2 linked regions of the Flexivirga oryzae genome follow. The protein of the gene in region 1 interacts with the protein of each later gene in a pairwise test. Links are inferred from orthologs where the notes say so. Each region holds a gene or a part of one and is shown on either strand. Other genes may lie near its edges.

What was found.
Region 2: the proteins of FHU39_RS13430 (region 1) and ndk interact in binary tests that used the Escherichia coli proteins (3 or more experiments, as listed by UniProt). The link is inferred for Flexivirga oryzae from one-to-one orthologs.

The regions. Positions count from the first base shown.
Region 1 is NZ_JACHVQ010000002.1:86,846-91,786, reverse strand. What follows is about bases 1,871-4,637. They hold FHU39_RS13430 (uracil-DNA glycosylase), read right to left. Parts: upstream 3,710-4,637; coding sequence 3,032-3,709; downstream 1,871-3,031. Other genes in these bases: FHU39_RS13425 (aminotransferase class V-fold PLP-dependent enzyme), read left to right, coding at 3,787-4,637; FHU39_RS13435 (beta-eliminating lyase-related protein), read left to right, coding at 1,871-2,892. In the rest of the region: FHU39_RS13445 (DUF6421 family protein), read left to right, coding at 1-891; FHU39_RS13440 (SDR family NAD(P)-dependent oxidoreductase), read left to right, coding at 1,121-1,819; more of FHU39_RS13435, read left to right, coding at 1,816-1,870; more of FHU39_RS13425, read left to right, coding at 4,638-4,941. UniProt on the Escherichia coli protein: Excises uracil residues from the DNA which can arise as a result of misincorporation of dUMP residues by DNA polymerase or due to deamination of cytosine.
Region 2 is NZ_JACHVQ010000001.1:459,951-463,978, reverse strand. The notes cover bases 1,111-4,009. They hold ndk (nucleoside-diphosphate kinase), read right to left. Parts: upstream 2,819-4,009; coding sequence 2,402-2,818; downstream 1,111-2,401. Other genes in these bases: FHU39_RS02160 (DUF4233 domain-containing protein), read right to left, coding at 3,724-4,009; FHU39_RS02165 (undecaprenyl-diphosphate phosphatase), read right to left, coding at 2,869-3,723; FHU39_RS02175 (prenyltransferase/squalene oxidase repeat-containing protein), read right to left, coding at 1,111-2,136. Outside these bases: FHU39_RS02180 (MarR family winged helix-turn-helix transcriptional regulator), read left to right, coding at 179-685; more of FHU39_RS02175, read right to left, coding at 877-1,110; more of FHU39_RS02160, read right to left, coding at 4,010-4,028. UniProt on the Escherichia coli protein: Major role in the synthesis of nucleoside triphosphates other than ATP. The ATP gamma phosphate is transferred to the NDP beta phosphate via a ping-pong mechanism, using a phosphorylated active-site intermediate.

The sequences.
Region 1 (4,941 bases):
CTGGCGGTCAACTTCATCGACTTCACGCCCGGCTACGACACCAACTCCGCGGTGCTGTTCCCGGAGACCGTTGCGGTGCGCGAGGTTCCGAAGTTCAGCTGGGGCGCGATCTTCTGCGATCGTGAAGGTGCTCGCTTCCGTCGGGTCGTCTCGGCGGCCGCCGAGCTGCTGTCCCTGCAACTGCCGCCGGACGCCGAGCGGCTGGTCGCCTCGCAGGAGCTGGCGCAGTCGACCTTCGCGATGTGGGACATGATCCACGACCGCACGCACAGTCACGGTGACCTGCCGTTCGACCCGTTCATGATCAAGCAGCGGATGCCGTTCTGGATGTACGCGCTGGAGGAGCTGCGCTGCGACCTCAACACCTTCCGGCAGGCGGTCAAACTGGAGGCCGAAGGCCAGCCGTATGCCCGATCCGTCCAGCTGGCAATCCTTTTCGACCGGCTCTTCCGGTTCCCGATCACCGGCGAGCGGGTGCGTAACTACGACGGACTCGGCGGTCAGCTGATGTTCGCCTACCTGCACAAGTCGGGTGCCCTGAACTGGACCGACAACCGGCTGTCCTTCGACTGGCGCCGGGTCCCCGAGGTGGTCGTGGAGCTGTGCGAGCGCGTCGAAGAGCTCTACCGCAGCGGCATCGATCGCTCGAAGGTCGGTCACTGGATCGCGGCATACGAGTTCGTCAGCGCGTACGTCGCCCCCAGCCCCGCGTCGACCTGGGCCAAGGGTGCACAGGCGTTGCCGCTGGACGGCCCGATCAAGGAACTGGTCAACCTCGTCCAGCCCGACGAGTTCCCGCTCAACGTCTTCTACGAGGCGCTGCGCAAGAAGATGAAGACGGTCATCGAGTCGACCTCGGGCATCACCGCGTCGACTCCCGACGCGGCATGATCGGTCTCGATACGGCCTCGGCTTGCGCCTCGGCCTACTCGACCAGCGCACGCGGCATGATCGGTCTCGATACGGCCTCGGCTTGCGCCTCGGCCTACTCGACCAGCGCAGGCGGCATGATCGGTCTCGATACGGCCTCGGCTTGCGCCTCGGCCTACCCTTCGTTACGTCCGCTCGTTCCTCGCGGACTACTCAGGACAACGCTCGACCAGCGCAGGAGGACTGTCGCGTGAGTGACTTGAGCGGATCGGTTGTCGTCGTCACTGGTGCCGCCGGAGACCAGGGCCGGCCAACGGCCGCGGCATTCGCCGCGGCCGGGGCCACGGTCGTCGCGGCCGGCCGGGACGCCGGCCGGCTGGCCGCTGTGGTGGCACTCGACCCGGAGCACATCGTCCCGTCGGTCGTCGACCTCAATGACGAGCGGGCGACGCAGGAGTGGGCGCAGGGCTTGCTCGCCGAGCACGGCCGCGTCGACGGGCTGATGCACCTGGTCGGTGGCTGGCGCGGCGGCAAGGGCATCGTCGAGAGCGACCTGGCCGACTGGGACTTCCTGCAGGTCAACCTGATCCGCACGTTGCAGCACACGACGAGGGCGTTGCACGACCCGCTCCTGCAGTCACCGCACGGCCGGATCGCGATCGTCTCCTCGACGGGGCTGGCGAGTCCGCGCGCGACCAATGCGGCATACCTGACGGCGAAGGCGGGCGCCGAGATGTGGCTGCTCGCGGTGGCCGACTCGTTCAAGGAGTCCAATGCTGCCGCCACGATCGGCCGCATCATGGCGCTCGTCACCCCGCAGATGCAGGACGAGAAGCCCGACGGTTACAAGAAGTTCACGCCCGTGGCGAAGATCGCCGACTGGCTGGTCGGTCTCTACGACCGGCCCGCCGCGGAGGTCAACGGCCTGATTGAGACGATTACCCGGTGAGTGACTCGGCCAGCTTCCCCTCGCCCCTGCACGACCCGTCGGTCCGTGGCTTCGCCAGCGACAACTACTCCGGGGTGCACCCGGAGGTGCTGGCGGCAATCGTGCGCGCCAACGGCGGCCATCAGGTGTCGTACGGCGAGGACGTCTACACCGAGCACCTGCAAGAGGTCTTCGCCGCACACTTCGGCGACGGCGTGCAGGCGTTCCCGGTGTTCAACGGCACCGGCGCGAACGTCGTGTCGTTGCAGTCGGTCACCGAGCGCTGGGACGCCGTCATCTGCACCAGCACGGCGCACATCCACGTCGATGAGTGTGCGGCGCCGGAGCGCATGGGCGGTTTGAAGCTGCTCACGGTCGCGACCCCGGACGGCAAGCTGACGCCGGAACTCATCGCGACCGTGCCGCTCGGCCGGGGCGACGAACACCACGCGCAGCCGCGGGTCGTGTCGATCACCCAGACCACCGAACTCGGCACGGCATACACGGTCGAGGAGATCCGGGCCATCGCCGAGCACGTCCACGCACACGACATGGTGCTGCACGTGGACGGTTCGCGGTTGTCGAATGCCGCTGCCACACTTGGGGTTTCGTTCCGCGAGATGATCACCGACACCGGCGTGGACATCGTCTCGTTCGGCGGCACCAAGAACGGCCTGCTCGGCGGCGAAGCGGTGCTGGTGCTGAACACCACAGCAGTGCCCGCGATGAAGATGAAGTTCCTGCGCAAGCAGTCCATGCAGCTGGCTTCGAAGATGCGCTTCATCTCCGCGCAGTTGATCGCGCTGCTGACCGACGATCTGTACCTGCGCAACGCCGGCCATGCCAACGCGATGGCCAGGCGGCTCGTCGAGGGTGTCCGCGACCTGCCGGGCCTGACGATCCCGTTGCCGGTGCAGGCCAACGGTGTCTTCCCGATCCTGCCGTCTGAGGTGTCCGAGCGGTTGATGGAGAAGTTCCGCTTCTACTTCTGGGACGAGTCGGCCGGCCAGGTGCGCTGGATGTGCTCCTTCGACACCACCGAGGCCGATGTCGATGCGTTCATCGCCGCCATCCGCGCCGAGCTGGCCGCCTGACGCTGACGCCATACCCCTCTCACCGACAGGCCCACCTACGACCCAGAGGCCCAGTAATACCGTCGCGAAACGCCTCTGAACGGGGGTATTTGTGGGCCTGTCGGTCGTTTGTGGGCCTGTCGGCGGGGTTCGGGGGTGGTCAGGGGAGGGACCAGTCGATCGGGTCGGCGCCCTGGTCGGCCAGCAGCTGGTTCACCTTGCTGAACGGGCGCGAGCCGAAGAAGCCGCGGTATGCCGACAGCGGCGACGGGTGCGCGCTGGTGAGGTAGGGGACCTGCCCCAGGTGCGGCACCAGTCCCCGGGCGTCGTTACCCCAGAGGATCGCGGCCAGCGGTCCACCACCGGCGACCAGGCCGGTGATGGCGGCCGCCGTCACGTGCTCCCAGCCCTTGCCGTGGTGACTCTTCGGCGCGGAGGGCCGCACGGTGAGCACCCTGTTGAGCAACAGCACGCCACGGTCCGCCCAAGGCGACAGGTCGCCGTTGGTCGGCGGCGGGCAGCCGATGTCGTTCACGAGCTCCTGATAGATGTTGCGCAGGCTCGCCGGAAGGGGAGTGACATCGGGCGCCACGGCGAAGGACAGCCCGATCGGGTGCCCCGGCGTCGGGTAGGGGTCCTGGCCGACGATCAGCACCCGCACGTCGTCCAGCGGGCGCTCGAACGCCCGCAGCACCTTGTCACCGCTGGGCAGATAGCCGCGCCCCGCAGCGATTTCCGCGCGCAGGAACTCCCCACACTCGGTGACTTTGTCGGCGACCGGTTCGAGCACCGGCAGCCAGGAGGGATGCACGAGTTCAGCGAGGGGACGGACCGCCATACCGCTCAACCTAACGAAGCGGATGCAGTCCGCGAAGTGGAGGAGCAGAACTTCGCGGGGGTATCTAGACTCGGCGGGTGCACCGTTACACCGAGGAGACCGAGCAGCTCGGCCACGCCATCCTGAAGTACGCCGCAGATCGTCTGAAGCTCGACCCCGTGCCGCTGGACTTCAGCCGAACCGTCGAGGAGCTGGATGCCGTTGCGGGCGGGGCGATCTCGCCGAAGGGTATCGGCGGCCAAGCGGCGCTGCGACTCTTCGAGGACGAGCTCGCGCTGGCGTGCCTGTCCATCGACCACCCGCGCTACTTGTCGTTCATCCCGTGCGCACCCACCCGCGAGGCGGCGATGTTCGACCTCGTGGTCGGCGCGTCCTCCATCTACGCCGGTTCCTGGCTCGAGGGCGCCGGTGCGGTGTATGCCGAGAACCAGGCGCTGCGCTGGATCGCCGACCTCGCCGGCCTGCCGGAGGGCGCCGGCGGCGGATTCGTGCAGGGCGGCACCATCGGGAACCTCTCGGCACTGGTGGCCGCGCGGGTGACCGCGCGCGCGAACGCGGCGCGGACACGTAACGGCACCAGGCCGTTTCGCGTCGCCGCCACCGAGGGTTCGCATTCGTCCATCGCGTCGGCCTGCGAGGTCATGGATGCCGAACTCGTCGCCGTGCCGGTCGACGATCGGCTGCGGCTCACCGGCGACGCGCTGCGGGCGGCACTGCTGCGGGAGGGGCCGGAGACCTTCTTCGCGGTCGTCGCGACCGCCGGCACCACGAACCTCGGCGTCATCGACGACCTGGAGTCGGTGGCCGCGGTGTGCCGGGAGTTCGGGATCTGGTTCCACGTCGACGGCGCGTATGGCGGGGCCGGTCTCGCAGCACCCAGCGTGCGCGACCGCTACAAGGGCGTCGAGCAGTGCGACTCGTTCATCGTCGACCCGCACAAGTGGCTCTTCGCGCCGTTCGACTGCTGCGCCCTGCTCTACCGCGAGCCCGCGCTGGCACGTGCCGCGCACACGCAGCACGCGTCATACCTCGACGTCCTGAACGAGGCACCCGACTGGAACCCGACCGACTACTCGGTCGGGCTGACCCGCCGGGCGCGCGGCCTGCCCTTCTGGTTCTCCTTGGTGGCCAACGGCACCGACGCCTACACCGAGGCGATCGAGCACACCCTGGACATCGCACGGTTCGCCGCGGAACAGATCAACGCCCGGCCCGAGTTCGAACTGGTCCGG
Region 2 (4,028 bases), on another replicon or contig:
TTCTCGTGTGGTTGCGCGGTGCTCCTGGGCATTTCCACCAGGGCGCTCTTGATCCGCGGCCGGTTTCACGGCGAGCACAGGCTATCAGTCTTCGGCGTGTCGCCCCTAATCGGCGGTGGCCACCGTCGGTGCGCCGGGACGCGGCGGGCGCCATACGTTCTAATGGGGCGTCATGGACATGTCTGCGAGATCCGAGCGGAGCCGGTACGAGACCGAGGTGGCGGCGTATGTCGCTGCCGGCGGCGACGAACAGGTCCAGCGTGTCATCACCGCCGTGCACGGGCTGGCCCGGCGGCTCTCGCAGTGGTACAGCCAGCAGCTGTCCGACCTGGACATCACCCCCGGCGAATGGGCTGTCATCCGTTATCTGGCCGCGGAAGCGGACGACAACATCTCCACGCCGTCGCAACTCGCCGACGCCACCGCCGTGGCGCCGTCGTCGATGACCCACCGCCTGGACCGGATGGCCGAGCGTGGCCTGATCGACCGCACCCCCGACGAGGAGAACCGCACCCGGATCCTGGTGCAGCTCACCCATGACGGGTGGGAGATGTTCCGTCAGGTCGTCCGGCAGGACAACATGGTCGAGTCCGACGTCCTCGCCCAGGTGCCGCAGTCCCAGCGTGCCAAGCTGGCGCAGCTGCTCGAGCTCGCGATCGCCGGCCTCGACGACGCGCTGAAGTAACCCCTTGCCGAGAGGCTCACAAACACACCGACAGGCCCAGAATGCCGCCGCGATTTGCCGCGGACTTCTGGGCCTCTCGGTCGTAGGTGAGCCTCTCGGTGTGAGGGGTCGTGGCTGGTGGAGAGGTGGTGGGGCGGTCGGTGTCAGCTGTGGGAGCGCATCCGGCGTCAGCTGTGGGAGCGCATCCGGCGTCAGCTGTGGGAGCGCATCCGGCGACGCAGCCCCGCGCCCGCAAGTGCCGCGCCGCCCAGCAGCGCCGCGCCGCCGAACAGCACTCCGCGGTTACCGCCGGGCTGCGGGCCGTCGGTGACGATCGGCGGGCCGGTCGTGGTCGACGTGGCCGTGGTCGAGGTGGCCGTCGAGGTCGGGCTGGTGGTGGAGGTCGGGCTGGCCGTCGCGCAGGACAGTGCCGGAGCAGTCGCCGCACCGCCTGCGGTGATCGTCAGGTAAGGCTGCTGGGTGAAGGCGAACAGACCCTGGGTGGTGGCGCGGTCCTCCGTGGCACTGGCCACGGCCTTGCCACCCTGCTTGGTCAGCGAGTCGAAGGTGGCCCGGTCGTAGGCGATCCCGCCCTGCAGGGCCGCCGGTGCGTCGCAGCCGAACTGCAAGCTCTGCACGAAGCTCTTGGCCCTGTTCGCCGCTGCGGTCTTGCCGGCGAGTGCGAACGCGACGGCCGCCAGGCCGGTGCTGTTCGTGTTGGGTGCGGGCTGGGCGGCCGGCTCGACGACGCCGCCGTTCGCCTGCTGCTTGCCCGCGAGGAAGTTGACCGCCTTGGTGACCGCAGCATCATGGCCACCGGCGGCGACCAGTGCCTGCACCGCGAACGAGGTCGCGTCGGGGTCGCCGGTGCAGGCGCCGGTGAAGGAGACCCGGAAACCGCCGTCGCTGCACTGCTGCTTCGCCAGGAAATCGGCGGCCGTGGCGTCCGGCTGCTCCGCCCGCACCAGACCGATGATCGCGAACGACTGGCCGAGCGTGTTGGCGTAGTTCGGGGAGAGTGGCTTGCCCGTCGAGGTGTCCGTGTCGGCGAACTCGCCGTTACTCTGCCTCAGCGACTGCAGTTGCTTGACTGTCTCGGCGGTGGGCAGACCCTGGGCCTCGGTGAACACCAGCAGCTTGGCCGTCGACGCGGAGTAGACGTCGTCGCCGTACTTGTTGTAGTTGTCGGCGTTCTTCACCACATACGCCGCAGCCTTCGCGGCCTCGGTCTGACCGGCCTGGAGCGTGTCGAGGCCAAGGACACCGTCGATCGTCAGGCCGTAGTCGGGGTACCCGCTGGAGACGAAGTGGTCGCCGCTGGCCGCGAGCTGGCTCTGGAGGAAGTAGCCCGCGGTGGTGCCGTCCGGGGTCGCGGCGTGCGCCGGCGCGGCGGTCGCCAGCCCGGTGAGACCCGCGCAGCTGAGGGTGAGCACACCCGCGAAACCCGCACGGGTGAGGAGAGAAGTGGTCAATGTTCTGCCTTCCACGAGTCGCGCGGCCCGTGGCGGTCAACGGCTGAGGATCTCGCAGGCCGCGACGAGATCGCCGATGGACGCGCAGGTGCTCCGGCTCACCGCCGGGCGGGCAGCCCGGTCGGCACACGGTTGCGGGTCAGCGCCGGATTCGCACCGGCTTCCCCTGAGTTCGCGTCCTGTGCGGAGCTTACCGCCCGGACGCTCCGGCCGAAGGGCGGCCCAACAGGCACAGGTGAGCCGGACACTGCAGCGAGGAACGAGCTCAGTGTCCGGCGAACCAGATCCCGATCTCGCGCTCGGCGGACTCCGGGGAGTCCGAACCGTGCACGATGTTCTGCTGCACGGGCAGACCCCAGTCACGGCCGAGGTCGCCGCGGATACTGCCGGGCGCGGCGGCGGTCGGGTCGGTGGCGCCGGCGAGCGCACGGAATCCCTCGATGACGCGTTCGCCGGTGACGATCGCGAAGGTCGCCGGGCCGCTCGCCATGAAGTCGACCAGCGGCTGGTAGAACGGCTTGCCCTCGTGCTCGGCGTAGTGCTGCGCCAACCGCTCGCGGTCGGCCGTCATGATCTGCAGCGTGTCGAGCGTGTAGCCCTTGGCCTCGATGCGGCGCAGGACCTCACCGGTGAGGCCGCGGGCGAATCCATCGGGCTTGACGATGACCAGGGTGCGTTCCATGTGTCACATTCAATCGGACGGGCCGTATGACGGGCGCGCTGGGGCCGAGGTCAGGCCGCGACCTTGCCGAGGATGAGCACGCCGAAGAGGAACACCGCCAGGCCGATCCGGTAGTAGACGAACGGCCGGAAGTTGTGGTGCGAGATGTAGCGCATGAACCACGCGATCACGGCATACCCGACGACGAACGCGAGCACGGTGGCGATGGCGATCTGGCCCCACCCGTCGCCGTCGCTGCCGTGCAGATCCTTCAGCTCGAACAGCCCGGACAGCACGACGGCGGGTATGGCGAGCAGGAACGAGTAGCGTGCTGCCGCACTGCGCGTGTACCCCATGAACAGACCACCGGAGATCGTGCCACCCGAACGGGAGACGCCGGGGATCAACGCGAGCGCCTGCCAGAGGCCGAACCGGATGCCGTCCTTGACGTTGAGGTCGTCGAGGGTCTTGCCGTGCTCCTCGGTGTGGTCGGCGGCATGTCCCCGGTCGTCGACCGTGGCGTCGGCGACCGCGATGACGATCGCGAAGATCAGCAGCATGCTGGCGGTCACCCACAGGTTGCGCAGCGGCCCCTCGATGAAGCTCTTGAACACCAGGCCGAGGATGCCGATCGGGATGGTGCCGACGATGACCAGCCAGCCCATCCGGGCGTCGGGATCGGTGCGCGGCACCTTGCCGGCGACCGAGAGCGCCCACTGTTTGATGATGCGCACGATGTCACGCCAGAAGTAGACGATCACCGCGGACTCGGTGCCCAGCTGGTTGACGGCGGTGAACGCCGAGCCACCACCGTCGTTGTCCCAGAAGAGCCGCCCGACGATCAACTGGTGTGCGGAGGAGGAGATCGGCAGGAACTCGGTGAGTCCTTGCACGATCCCCAGAACGATCGCTTCGAGCCAGGTCATCTACCCGTCCTGTTCCTGGTGCCTCGCGGTCAGAGCATCCATCTTGCGGCCCTGGACGAGGGCGGTGACCCACAACGCCAGGAACATCACACCGACGACGAACATCATCGGCAACACGAAACCTGCGAGCACCGTAGCGATCTCGACGACCCAACCCAACGTGACACCCCACGGACGGCGCAAAGTGCCCGAGGCCACGATGCACAGCACCGCGAGCACCAGGCCCACGACGAGGTATGACGTGTGGGCGGCGTTGTGCTGCGACTTCGCGATGGCCCACGCCACCAGCGCGCCGAGGAACACCA